3 regions of the Streptomyces coelicoflavus genome follow, and region 2 is predicted to be linked to each of the others. Evidence: riboswitches for the same ligand, from Rfam matches in the RefSeq annotation. Region 2 holds a riboswitch; each other region holds the start of a gene.
The links. Region 2 has a riboswitch for cobalamin ahead of OHA99_RS05920 ((2Fe-2S) ferredoxin domain-containing protein). Riboswitches for the same ligand answer to the same signal wherever they lie in the genome.

Region 1: linked by a shared signal. The riboswitch ahead of OHA99_RS07820 (energy-coupling factor ABC transporter permease) and the one ahead of OHA99_RS05920 ((2Fe-2S) ferredoxin domain-containing protein) in region 2 are both predicted to bind cobalamin.
Region 3: linked by a shared signal. The riboswitch ahead of OHA99_RS01500 (ABC transporter substrate-binding protein) and the one ahead of OHA99_RS05920 ((2Fe-2S) ferredoxin domain-containing protein) in region 2 are both predicted to bind cobalamin.

What each region holds. Positions count from the first base shown of each region.
Region 1 covers NZ_CP108218.1:1,788,931-1,793,197, reverse strand. Annotated here, with positions in the region: gene OHA99_RS07835 (ATP-binding cassette domain-containing protein) at 1-367, opposite strand, end outside; gene cbiQ (cobalt ECF transporter T component CbiQ) at 364-1,113, opposite strand; gene OHA99_RS07825 (energy-coupling factor ABC transporter substrate-binding protein) at 1,114-1,470, opposite strand; gene OHA99_RS07820 (energy-coupling factor ABC transporter permease) at 1,467-2,171, opposite strand; cobalamin riboswitch at 2,201-2,387, opposite strand; gene OHA99_RS07815 (potassium channel family protein) at 2,565-3,137, opposite strand; gene OHA99_RS07810 (chloride channel protein) at 3,134-4,267, opposite strand, start outside.
Region 2 covers NZ_CP108218.1:1,331,743-1,336,009, reverse strand. Annotated here, with positions in the region: gene OHA99_RS05935 (FecCD family ABC transporter permease) at 1-755, opposite strand, end outside; gene OHA99_RS05930 (ABC transporter substrate-binding protein) at 752-1,777, opposite strand; tRNA gene OHA99_RS05925 (tRNA-OTHER) at 1,912-1,985, opposite strand; cobalamin riboswitch at 2,363-2,488, shown strand; gene OHA99_RS05920 ((2Fe-2S) ferredoxin domain-containing protein) at 2,551-2,955, shown strand; gene OHA99_RS05915 ((2Fe-2S)-binding protein) at 2,992-3,699, shown strand; gene metE (5-methyltetrahydropteroyltriglutamate--homocysteine S-methyltransferase) at 3,769-4,267, opposite strand, start outside.
Region 3 covers NZ_CP108218.1:331,835-336,101, reverse strand. Annotated here, with positions in the region: gene OHA99_RS01510 (M56 family metallopeptidase) at 1-515, shown strand, start outside; gene OHA99_RS01505 (fasciclin domain-containing protein) at 825-1,484, shown strand; cobalamin riboswitch at 1,545-1,731, shown strand; gene OHA99_RS01500 (ABC transporter substrate-binding protein) at 1,794-2,906, shown strand; gene OHA99_RS01495 (FecCD family ABC transporter permease) at 2,903-3,973, shown strand; gene OHA99_RS01490 (ABC transporter ATP-binding protein) at 3,970-4,267, shown strand, end outside.

The DNA of each region.
Region 1 (4,267 bases), 460 kb from region 2:
TCAGCGGCCCGAAGGACACGTCCTGGCCGACCGAGGCCGCGAACAGCTGGTCGTCCGGGTCCTGGACCACCAACTGCACCGCGGTCCGCAGCCGGGTCAGCCCCTTGCGGTCGTACGTCACCGGCTCCCCGCCGACCGCCAACGTGCCCGCGCGCGGCCTCAGTCCGCCGCTGAGCAGCCGCATCAGCGTGGTCTTGCCACTGCCGTTGCGGCCGAGCAGCGCCAGCGCCCGCCCCTCGCGCACCGCGAAGTCCAGGCCCGCCAGCACGTCCGGCCCCTCCTCGTAGGCGAACGACGCGCCCCGCAGGGCGACCAGGTCCGGGGCCGGGTCCGCGGCCGGTTCCGGTGACCGCACCGGTTCACTCACGACAGGGGTCCTTCCAGTACGAGGGTGAGGCCGGCCAGCGCCGCGAGGAGCGCGAGGCTCGCCGCCGTGAACGGCACCGACACGCGGGCCTCGGGCACCAGCACGCGCAGGGTGCCGTCGTAGCCGCGCCCGGCGAGCCCCGACTGGAGCCGCGCCGCCCGGTCGAAGGCCCGTACGAACGCGGTGGCGCCGAGCCCGCCGAGCGAACGCCAGGCCGCCGCCCGCGTGGTGTGGCCCAGCCGCGCGGCCTGCGCCTGCCGGATCCGGTGCACGGAGTCCAGCAGCAGGAAACTCATCCGGTACGTCACCAGCGCCACGTCCACGACCGGCGCGGGCACCCCGGCCCGCACCAGCCGGGGCAGCAGGTCGGACATCGGCGTGGTGAACGCGAACAGCAGCACCCCCAGCGAGGCCGCCGAGGTGCGCAGCAGCAGCTCACCCGCGCGCACCGCACCGCCGTCGGCCGCCGACAGGAACCCCTCCGGGCCCCCGACCTGCACGAGGAGCGGCAGCGCCCCCGTCACGCAGAAGCCCAGCGGCACCCGGTAGGCCCGCCACAGCCGGCGCCCCGGCACGCCCGCCGGACCGAGCAGCACCGTCAGCGCCGCCACCAGCACCAGCGCCGCGCCCGGCCAGGGCGGCAGCGAGATCGCGAGCACGGTCAGACCGAGACCGAGCACGGCCTTGTCCACGGGATGGCGGCGGCGCCACCGACTGGCGTGCGCCGCCGCGTCGATCGGCAGCACTCAGTCCCCTTCGGGGGTGTTCCCCGGTGCCGTCGCGTCCCCGGAAGCCGCCAACGCCCGCTCCTCGCCCTGCCGACGGCCCCGGCGCAGGCCGAAGTAGTACGCCAGCACGCCCGCGCCGAGCGCGGCCTGGAGGGCGAACAGCGCCGACTCCACCTCCCCGGACGGCGGTTCGTACAGCGGGGAGAACCACGGCTCGTAGTCCGGCTCGATCTCGGTGATCGCCGTCTCCGCCTCCGCGTCGGACCCGGCGAACGGCTCCTCCTTGTGGTCGCCGAGCCCCAGCGCCAGCGGCAGCACCGCCAGCGCGGCCACGGCGAGCAGCAGCAGGGCGTTGATCCTCGCGTTCCGGCTCATCGGGCCACCGCCCCGGACTTGGCGCCCGCGGTGGCCGTCTTCGTCAGCAGCACGCCCAGCCGCGTCAGTTCGCCCCTGCTGGACTGCACGAGCAGCCGCATCACGATCACCGTGAGCAGGCCCTCGCTCACCGCCAGCGGGATCTGCGTGACGGCGAAGATCGAGCCGAACTTGCCGAGCGCGCCCAGGAATCCGCTGCCCGGGTCGGGGAAGGCCAGCGCCAGCTGCACGCTGGTGACGCAGTACGTGGACAGGTCGGCGACGAACGCGCCGAAGAACACGGTGACCATCAGCGGCACGTCCCAGCGGCGCAGCAGCCGGTAGACGCCGTACCCGGCCCAGGGGCCGACGATCGCCATCGAGAAGACGTTGGCGCCGAGCGTGGTCAGCCCGCCGTGGGCGAGCAGCAGCGCCTGGAAGAGCAGCGTGATGGTGCCGAGCACCGCCATGATCGGCGGCCGGAACAGGATCGCGCCCAGACCGGTGCCGGTCGGATGGGAGCAACTCCCGGTGACGGACGGCAGTTTCAGGGCCGACAGGACGAACGTGAAGGCTCCGGAGGCGCCGAGGAGCAGTGTGCTCTCCGGATGCTCCCTGACCTCACGGGTGAGTGACCGTACTCCGTGGACGACGAACGGCGCGGACGCGACACCCCAGGCGATCGCGTGCGCCGGTGGCAGAAAGCCCTCGGCTATGTGCATGGCTCAGCAGACCCTCTCCAGCACCTCGTGGATGGACGACGCGCCTTGGCCGGTCTCCTGGCTTACGGGTACCACCGCCCGTGCTCCGCCTTCCCGGATCGCAAGCGATCCAGTGGCTGCCCGCCAGGGCCGGAGCCGGACTTCCCGATTCACAGTGGCGAGGGCCGCACCGGCATCACACCGGATTTCCCGTTCACCAAGGCGTGGCGACAGTAGTGCTCCCACAGGGGTGCGCACAACCACGCCCCGGGCCCGCCCCGCATCCGGCCGGATCGCCCGGCAGGCCCCGGGGCTGCGGAAACGCCCGGCCCCGCCGGTCCGGCGGCCGCCGTCGCCCGTCCTCGCCCGGGGTGGCGAAGATCTCCCCGCGCCTGTGGTGCGGGGCACCCCGCCTCAGCGGGACCGGCCCCGCTCGGGCCGGCGGACCACCACGTCCCGCAGCCGGGTGGTCAGCGCGGTCGCCGCGGCCGTGAGGAAGACGAAGCTGTAGACGATCTGAAGGACGGTCACCAGTCGCGCGGCCTGGCCCCGCGGGGTGATGTCCCCGTACCCGACGGTCGCGAGCGTCACGACGGTGAAGTACAGCGCGTCGAGCCGGGTGTGCAGTCCGCTGAACTCGCCCGGCTGCTTGGCGAGGGCGTAGTACGTGGCCGAGAAGACGTGCACGGACAGCACGATCAGCAGCGAGATGACCACCCCCGGCCGGCTGTCCGGACGGTCCAGGAGGACGTGCCGGATCTGCCGGAGCAGCAGTACGGCCACGACGGTCAGCAGCAGGGCGAACAGCGTCCAGCTCAGCACGGGCCGCTGCGGACCCAGGTGGTCCAGGGGGAGCAGGAAGTAGGCCACGACCACGGCGACCGCGATCCCGGCCCGTACCAGCCAGGGCCGGACGGCGTCCCAGCCGGTACGGCGGCCGGCGCGCGGCCGGGGCTCGAAGCGGGGCGCGGGCCGGCGGCCGGTCACCGTGCCGCTCCCGGCGCCGGTGCTCCGCCGGGCGCCGCCCCGCCCGCCTCCGGCTTGGTCCGGCGCACCAGCTGGGCGACCACGAAGGCGACGACCGACGCCATGACGATCAGCGGCGTCTGGTCGTGGGCGTCCCGGCCCATCAGCAGCACCGCCAGGACCGCGCTGGCCAGGGGCAGTCCCGTCACCGCGGCCGCCGCGGCGGAGATGCCGAGGGCGAGGGCCGGGGTCGCGCCGAACCCGGGCAGTCCGGAACAGGCCAGGGCGGTCGCCGCGCCCAGCAGCACGGACGGAAAGATCGGGCCGCCGCGCAGCGCGCCCAGCGCGATGCCCCAGGCCAGGCCCTTGCACACGACCAGCGCGACCAGAGCCCCCACCGACCAGGCATGCGGGTGCGCGGCGAGCTGGGCGAGGGTGGCCTGGCCGGACAGCGCCGCCTCGGCCGGGGAGCGGCCGGTGATCAGCGCGTACGCGGCGACACAGACACCGACCGCCGTGGCGCAGGCGACGGTGCGGGCGGCCGTGCGGTGCCGGGTCCAGGCCACGGTGCGGTGCCCCAGGCCGCGGGCCAGCGTGACCAGTACGGCGATCAGGGCGGCGGTGGGCAGGCCCCACAGAAAGTCGCCCGAGTCCGGACCGGCCTGCGGCGGCAGCTCGGGCAGGGCCAGCGCGCCGATCTCGAGCCCCGTCCACTGCCCGAAGCCGGTGAACACCAGGGCGCCCGTCGCGCTGGCCAGCAGACAGGGCAGCAGCAGGGCGACCAGCTGGGTGCCGGCCAGTCCCGCGCCCTCGATGAGCAGCACCGCCGCCGCGATCGGGCCCCCGAGGATGGTGGAGATCGCGGCGGTGGAGCCGGCCGTGGCGAGGATCGCGCCCGCCCGCTGGTCGCCGCCCGCGCCCGCCCGCCGCAGCGCCAGCAGGGCGAGCCCGCTGCCGACGGCCATCAGCGGAGCCTCCGGGCCCAGGACCACGCCCAGCGGCAGCGTGGCCAGCGCGGCGAGCACCGCGCCGGGCAGCGCGCGGGGGCCGACGGGCGCGCCGCCCAGACCGTTCACCGGCAGATGGCCGCCACCGCCCGGCATCCGGGTCACGATCGGCGCCAGGACCAGCCCGGCGAGCACCAGCGCGGG
Region 2 (4,267 bases):
AGCAGCAGGTTCAGGTTGCGGGCCTGCACCATGAGGACGCCGATGCCGAGGAGCAGGGCGGCACTCGGCAGCCACAGCGTGCCCCAGTTGACGCCGCCGAGACCGCCGAGGGTCCAGGCGAGGACCGCGCGGGCCTCGTTGCCCCGGTCGGTGGTGAGCAGGAGCAGATCGAGTACCGCGGTGAGTACCGCAGCGATAGCCACTCCGGACAGCACGAGCCGCGACGAGGTGATGCGTCCGCCGGTGCGCGCGGTGGCGTACACGAGCACGAGTGCGCCCAGGGCGCCCAGGAAGGCGGCCACCGACAGGGAGGCCGGTCCGAAGAGGGCGAACCCGAACACGATCACCGAGACCGCACCGAGTGAGGCCCCGGAGGAGACGCCGAGCAGGTACGGCTCGGCGAGCGGGTTGCGCACCAGGGCCTGCAGGGCGGTGCCGATCACCGCGAGGCCGGCGCCCGTGACCGCTCCGAGCAGCACGCGCGGTGCCCGCACGTCCAGCACGATGGTCTCCCGGGCCCGCGACCAGTCCGGCTCCTGCCAGTCGGCGCCCAGCGCGTGCGTCACGATGCCCCACACCTGGTCCGGCGGTACATGCACGGAGCCGATCGCGAGGCCCGCCGTGGCGGAGACGGCGAGCAGGGCGGTGAGTACGAGCAGCGTGACGCCGAGCCGCGTACGGCCCTGTCCTGGTCCGGTGGACTCACGCCGTCGCAGCGCCCCTTCGGCGGGCGCGCCGGTGGCGGCCTGGGTCACCGGAAGCTCTCCGGGTGCAGCCCGCGGGCCAGGTCGTCGACCGCGTAGGCCGAGCGGATGCCGACCAGGGTGGCGGTCAGCGGCAGGACGACGAACCGCTTGTTCCTGATGGCGGGTACGTCGGCGAGCGCGGGCTGGGAGAGCAGGTACTTCTTCTTCTCCTGGACGCTTCCGGCGCCGGCGTAGTCATAGATGGCGATGACTTCCGGCCTGCGCTCGACGACCTGCTCCCAGGAGACGTCACCGAAGACGTCGTCCAGGTCGGCGAAGACGTTCCTGCCGCCGGCCAGTCGGATCAACTCGGTGCCCAGGCCCTTGCCGCCCGCGGTGAAGGCGCTCTTGTCGCCGCTGTCGTAGACGAAGACGGGCACCTCGTGCTCGCCCTCGACCTCGGCTGCGGCCTCCGCGACGCGGCTTCGCAGGTCGGTGACCAACTTGTCGGCCCGGTCCGGGACTCCGAAGATCTTGCCGATGGTCCGGATCTCGTCGTAGGTGTCCTTCATCGTCACCTGCCCTTTGCCGCAGTACTCGCGGTTGAGGTAGGTATCGATGCCGGCGTCGGCGAACGCCTTGCGGGACCGGCCCTCCTTCTCGGCGAAGGCGCTGCCGTAGCCGCCGTAGACGAAGTCGGGTTCGGCGTCCAGGATCTTCTCGAACGACGGTTCCCTCTCCGCCAGTTCGGGGATCGCCTCGTAGTCCTTCTTCAGCTCGGGCAGCACGGCGGAGTCGGGGAAGGCCGTGCCGACCATGCGGTCCCCGAGGCCGAGCGCGAGCATGAGCTCCGCCGGGTGCTGGTGGATGGTGACCACCCGCGACGGCGGCCTGTCGTACGTCGTCCTCACGCCGCAGTTGTCGATGGTGACCGGGAAGCCCGCGGGCGCGGCAGCGGTGGCCTTCGCGTCCCGGTCGCCGTCGTCGGACGCACCGCATGCGGCGGTCAGCAGCACTGAGGAAAGGGCCACGGCCGCGGCCGTGGCACGAAGGAACCCGCGCGTGCGGGCAGGGGTGAGCAAGGGGGACACGTGAAGCCTCCTGGAGTCCGCGCTCCTCGGATCGGGCCCGCGACGGACCAGTGTCCTGACTCCCGGATCGACGTTCCCTCCGCCTTCCCGCGCGGTGCGCAGTGGCATGTCGGAGGGGCGCTCCCCGGTCACAGTGGCGGGACCGTGCCGGAATCGCACCGGCTTCCTGTCTCCCGTCGCGGCGATGACCAGGTGATCCTACGGTCCCCCGAGCCGACGGCGAAAGGGCTGCCGAACCCTGCCTGCTCGGCCGTCCGCCGCAGCTCCACCGCGCTGTACACGAACCACGCCAAGGTGGCCCGAGTCACCCGCTCGCCCCGGACCAGCACCCACTCGCTGCGCAGCCGCGCCCGCTCGTCCAGCACGGTGTCGGTCTGCCTGTCACGTACGGCGGCCTTGTCCCGGGTCAGCCGCAGGACGGCTGGGGGCTGCTGTTCCACGTCCTGCTGTACGGAACCGACGTCTGGTACGGGGAGTGGCCGCGCACCGTCCTGTGGCCGCTGCGACTTCCCGTCGAGGTCCTGCTGTTGCTCCGTCTGGCGGAGCCGCGCGATGGGATGATGTCCGACGACAGGGCGACGGCGGACGAGGAAGCCGGTGCGAATCCGGCGCGGTCCCGCCACTGTGATCGGCGAGCGAGTCCCGACAGGCCACTGCCCGGCAGCGGGTGGGAAGGCCGGGACGAGCGTCGACCCGAGAGCCAGGAGACTCACGCGGTCGCCTCCTCGACGGACCACCGGGGCGGATCTCCCCGGAGAGAGGGACGGCACCGCATGCCCGCAACGCCGACCGGACGAACGACGCACGACGCGAGGACCGAGGCGGGGGCCGGCGACGTGCCGTGCCGCATCGTCGTGTGCCGCGACTGCTGCTGCGGCACCCGCAAGGTGACCGGCGTCGACCACGCGGCCCAGACCGAGCACCTGCGCACCGCGGCACCGGTACGCGTCTCCGACTGCCTCGACGTCTGCGACCAGGCCAACGTCATCGTCGTACTGCCTTCCGCCGAAGGCCGTGCCGCCGGTGCCCGTCCCGTCTGGCTCGGACTGGTCAACGACCCGGACGCGACCGAGGACATCGCCGCCTGGGCCCGCGCGGGCGGACCCGGCGTGGCACCCCTGCCGGACATCCTCGACCTGTACGCCATCACGCCGCCGCGACGGCGTACGGCCTCCTGACCGCACGGACGAACAGCTGGAAGGAGGGCCAGAAGCGTGCACGGAGCCCGTGCCTCAACCGCGTCCGTCACCGCCGCCCTGCACGACGTGGCCGGCCTCGGCGGTTTCTTCGCCCTGCAGACCGGCGGCCGGGACGACGGCTGGTATCCGGTCGCCCGCTCCTACGTGGCGGGTTTCACCGACCTCGCCGAAGCCGTCGCACGCCGCCACCGCACTCCGGAACCCCGCGTCGACGCCTCCATCGCCCAGCTCGGGCACGCCGCCCGCCTCTGGTCACCGGCCCTGGCCTGCGTCGTCCTGCACGGGATCGTCCTCGATCTGGAGGGACTGCAGCGGGCCGACGACGGACCGGCCCTCCGGGTCCCTCACCCGGCCGGCTGGTACGCCGACCGGCTCGACGGCGGTGCCCGCGCCCTGTATGAGCAGGTGACGGGCCACCTGTCGGCACTCGCCGACGGACTGCGCGTCAAGATCGCTCCACGCCTGCTGGACGGCAACTCGGCCTCGGCGCTCGCCGGTGCGGCCCACGCCCTGCTCGTACTCCGTCCAGCCGTCCGCGGACCGCTCACCGATCTCACGACCGCGCTGCTGGACACCGGACGCCTGGCGGGCACCGGAGTGCTCACCGGCCCCGACCTCATGTTCCGCCGCCGAAGCTGCTGCCTCTACTACCGCGCGCCGGACGGCTCGAAGTGCGGTGACTGCGGGCTGGCCGATGGTGTGCCCCGCCGAGCCCTGCGATGAGGTACATGCGTTCCGGGCTGTGCCGCTCACCGGGCCGGAAGCCGTGTGCCCGGCCCGGTGAGCCGGGGGTCAGGAGCGGGACAGCTCGTCACGGACGGTGCGGGCGGCGGCCACCAGGTGCTCGAGCGAGGCACGGGTCTCGGGCCAGGCGCGGGTCTTCAGGCCGCAGTCGGGGTTGACCCAGAGCCGTTCGGCGGGGATGGCCTCGAGGCCGGTACGCAGGAGTTCCGCGGCCTCGTCGGTACTCGGGACGCGCGGGGAGTGGATGTCGTACACGCCGGGTCCGGCCTCGCGCGGGTAGCCGTGGGCGGCGAGTTCGCGGGCGACCTGCATGTGGGAGCGGGCGGCCTCCAGGCTGATGACGTCGGCATCGAGGTCGTCGATGGCCTGGACGATGTCGCCGAACTCGGCGTAGCACATGTGGGTGTGGATCTGGGTGTCCGGGCGGACGCCGGACGTGGTGAGCCGAAAGGCTTCGGTGGCCCAGGCCAGGTATCCGGCCCGGTCGGCGGCGCGCAGCGGCAGGGTTTCGCGCAGAGCGGGTTCGTCGACTTGGATGACCGACGTG
Region 3 (4,267 bases), 1.0 Mb from region 2:
CCGGCGGGCGCCGGGACCGCGTGGTGGTGAGCACGGCCCTGCTCGACTGCCTCGAACCCGGCGAACGGCGCGCGCTGTTCGCCCACGAGCGGGCCCATCTCGCCGCCGGGCACCACCGCTTCCTGCTCGCCGTCCGGCTCGCCGCGCTGGCCAACCCGTTCCTGCGCCCCCTGCGGACGGCCGTGTCCTACACGGCGGAGCGGTGGGCGGACGAGGCGGCCGCACGGGCGGTCGGTGACCGGCGCGCGGTGGCGACCGCGATCGGCAAGGCGGCCCTCGTCTCCCGCGGCACCCCCGTCGCCACCCTCGCCGGCCTGGCGGCGCCCGGCCCGGTGCCCCGCCGGGTGGCCGCCCTGCTGGGCCCCGCCCCCGCCGTCCGCACCTGGCCCCCGGCGTTCACGTCGGTGGGGCTGGCGGCATGGGCCGCGGCCGCCGGAACCGCCGTCTCGGCGATGTCGTCCGCGAACGCCGCCGTCACGATGTTCCTCATCCTGCGGGCCGCGACGCCGTTCTGAGCGGCCCTCACTCCCTGACGGGCGGGATCGGGATTTCAGGAACGTGCAGGTCGCAGAGGTGCTGCCGAAACTTCCTCACTCGATCGGGTGAGGAACCAATCCGGGCCGGGGCCTGCTCCGGATTCCCCGTGTGAGGGAAGAACCGAGACCGTGCCGACAGCGAACCGGCGGCTGACCCCGGATCCGGGTCGGCCGGCCGCCGCGTAACGGCACCGCCAACTCGGCGGTCCGCCGCACACCACTTCAGTTCCGTACCACGCCTCCGCACCAACGCAGCCTTCGCGCTGCCCGTTTTCAGGGAGATTATCCATGAACGCCCGTATTCGTCGCTCTGCCGTCGCCGTCGTCGCGGCCGCCCTCCTGCCCCTGTCCCTGGCCGCCTGCTCCGACGACGGCGACAGCGGCTCCTCGGACTCCGCGCAGGCCGCCTCCTCGGCCCCCGCGGCGACCGACGACCAGTCGGCCGACACCTCCGGCGGCATGGAGGACTCCGACGAGCCCTTCGGTCCGGCCTGCTCCACGGTGCCGAAGGAGGGCGCCGGTTCGTTCGACGGCATGGCCAAGGACCCGGTCGCCACGGCCGCCTCGAACAACCCGGCCCTGTCCACGCTGGTGACCGCGGTGAAGAAGGCCGGTCTGGTCGACACGCTCAACAACGCCGAGAACATCACCGTGTTCGCGCCCACCAACGACGCCTTCGCCAAGATTCCGAAGGCCGACCTGGACAAGGTCCTGAACGACAAGGAGATGCTCACCAACATCCTGACCTACCACGTCGTCGGCCAGAAGCTCGCGCCCAAGGACCTGGAGAACGGCTCCTTCGAGACGCTTCAGAAGTCCAAGCTGACCACCTCGGGCTCGGACGAGTCCTACAAGGTCAACGACTCCGCCAAGGTCGTCTGCGGCAACGTGAAGACCGCCAACGCCAACGTGTACATCATCGACACGGTCCTCATGCCCAAGAGCTGACGCGCGGGCCCCGGGAGCGGGTCGGGCAGTGGCCCGCTTCCCGGCGGGGCGGTGGCCCTGTGGTAGCTTGCGGAAGCCAGTCGAACCCACCTGGTGGGTCAGGGAATCCGGTGCGAATCCGGAACTGACGCGCAGCGGTGAGGGGGACGGGCGGAACACGGGCCACTGGGCGGCGCAGGCCGTCCGGGAAGGCGTTCCGTCCGGCCGAACCCGAGTCCGAAGACCTGCTGGCACCCGTGCCGCGTGCGGCGCGGGCCGCATCGTACGGACGGGCTTCGCGCATGAGCCCTCGACGCCAGAGGATCCTCCTTGCCCGCAGCACGCCCCGCCGGCCCCCGGCGACTTCTCCTTCCCTGGCTTCCTCGGCATTCCCGGCTTTCCCGCCGCGCCCTCCGCGGTCCCGTACTGCTGCTGTCCGGCGCCCTGCTGGCCTCCGGCTGCGGTTCCGGTGCGGCCACCGACGACGCGGGTGTCGCGTCCGGGGCGACCGACGCGGCCGGCTACCCGCGCACCGTCCGGGACTGCGGGCAGGACGTCCGGGTCACCGCCCCGCCGCGACGGGCGGTCTCCCTCAACCAGGGCACCACGGAGATCCTGCTGTCGCTCGGCCTCGCCGACCGCATGGCGGGCACCGCCACCTGGACCGACCCGGTCATGAAGGGACTGGAGAAGACGAACGCCGGTGTCCCCCGGCTCGCCGACGACATGCCGTCCTTCGAGACGGTCCTGGACGCGGAACCCGACTTCGTCGCCGCCTCCTTCGCCTCCACCCTCGGCACCGGCGGGGTGGCCACCCGGGAACGGTTCACGGAACTCGGCGTGCCGGCCTACCTGTCCCCGTCCGACTGCGTGGGCAAGGACAACAGCGGCGACGGCGACGGCGTCCGGGACCAGGCCCTGACCATGGACACCGTCTACGGCGAAGTCCGCGACCTGGCCCGCCTCTTCGGTGTGGAGCGGCGCGGCGACGAACTCGTCGCCGACCTCAAGTCCCGGATCGACAGGGCCACGTCGGGCGTCGACGCCTCCGGTGTCTCCCTCATGTACTGGTTCGCCAACTCCACCTCGCCCTACCTGGCGGGCTGCTGCGGCGCACCCGGCGTCATCACCCGCGCGGTCGGCGCCGAGAACGCCATGGACGACACCCACGAGGAGTGGCCGCAGGTGGGCTGGGAGACCGTCGCCGACCGGGACCCCGACGTCCTGGTCCTCGGCGACCTCACCCGCAAGTCACAGACGGCCGAGACCGCGGCGAAGAAGATCGAGTTCCTGGAGTCCGACCCCGTGACCAGGAACATGACCGCCGTCCGCGAGAAGCGCTACGTGCTGCTCAGCGGGCAGGCCATGAACCCCACCATCCGGACCGTCGAGGGCGTCGAACAGGTGGCGGCGGCGCTGCGCGAGTTCGGGCTCGCCGAGTGACGTCCGCGAGCGAGGCGGCCCCCGCCTCCGTCCCCGGCGTCCGCGCCTCCCGCCGCGCGCCCCTCGCGTGGGCGGCGGCCGGGATCGTGGCCCTCGCCGCATCCGTGGCCGTGGCCGTCACCATCGGCCCGGCGGACATCGAGGTCGCCGACGTGTGGTCCGTGATCGCCGCCCACCTCGGCGCCGGCACCACCGCCGGGGAGGTGTCGCCGATCCGCGACGGCATCGTCTGGGACCTGCGGCTGCCCCGCACCCTCCTCGCCGCGGTGTGCGGTGCCGGACTCGCCGTGTGCGGGGCCGTGCTCCAGTCCCTGCTGCGCAACCCGCTCGCCGACCCCTTCGTCCTGGGGGTCTCCTCCGGCGCCTCGACGGGCGCCGTCCTGGTCGTCGTGCTCGGCGTGGGCGGCGGTGCCCTGTCCGTGCCGGGCGGGGCCTTCATCGGTGCGGTCTGCTCCTTCGCGCTGGTGCTGCTGCTCAGCCACAGCCTCGGCGGCACCACGGACCGCGTGGTGCTCGCGGGCGTGGCGGCGATGCAGCTCTTCTCCGCGCTCACCTCCTTCGTGATCATGACCGCCGCCGACGCCGAGACCACCCGCGGCGTGCTGTTCTGGCTGCTCGGCTCGCTCGGCGGCGCCGGCTGGAGCGACGTGTGGACCACCGCCGCGGTCCTGGCCCTCGTCCTGGCCGTGTGCCTCGGCCACGCCAGGACGCTGGACGCCTTCGCCTTCGGCCGGGACGCGGCGGCCGCGCTCGGCGTCCGGGTGGCCCGCACCCGGCTGGTGCTGCTGTGCGCCACCGCCCTGCTCACCGCCGCCCTGGTCGCCTCGGCCGGCGCCATCGGCTTCGTCGGCCTGGTGCTGCCGCACGCGGTACGGGCGCTCACCGGGCCCGGTCACGCCAGGCTGCTGCCGGTCTGCGCACTCGCCGGCGCCGTGTTCCTGGTGTGGGTCGACACCCTGGCCCGTACCGTCCTCGCCCCCCAGGAGGTCCCGGTGGGCGTGGTGACGTCGCTGATCGGCGTGCCGGCCTTCGTGCTCGTCCTGTACCGGGGCCGGAGGACACGGTGACCCTGAACGCCGAGCGGGTCTCCCGCACCGCCGGTGGCCGGCTCGTCCTGGACGGCGTCGACCTGAGCCCGCGCACCGGCGCCACGACGGGGCTGCTCGGCCCCAACGGCTCCGGCAAGTCCACCCTGTTGCGGCTGCTCGCCGGGGTACTCGCCCCGACCGCCGGCCTGGTCACCCTGGACGGACGCCCCCTGGACCGGGTGGCCCGCCGGGACGTCGCCCGGCGTGTCGCGGTGGTCGAACAGCAGACGGACACCCAGGTGGAACTGACGGTCCTGGACGTCGTCCGGCTCG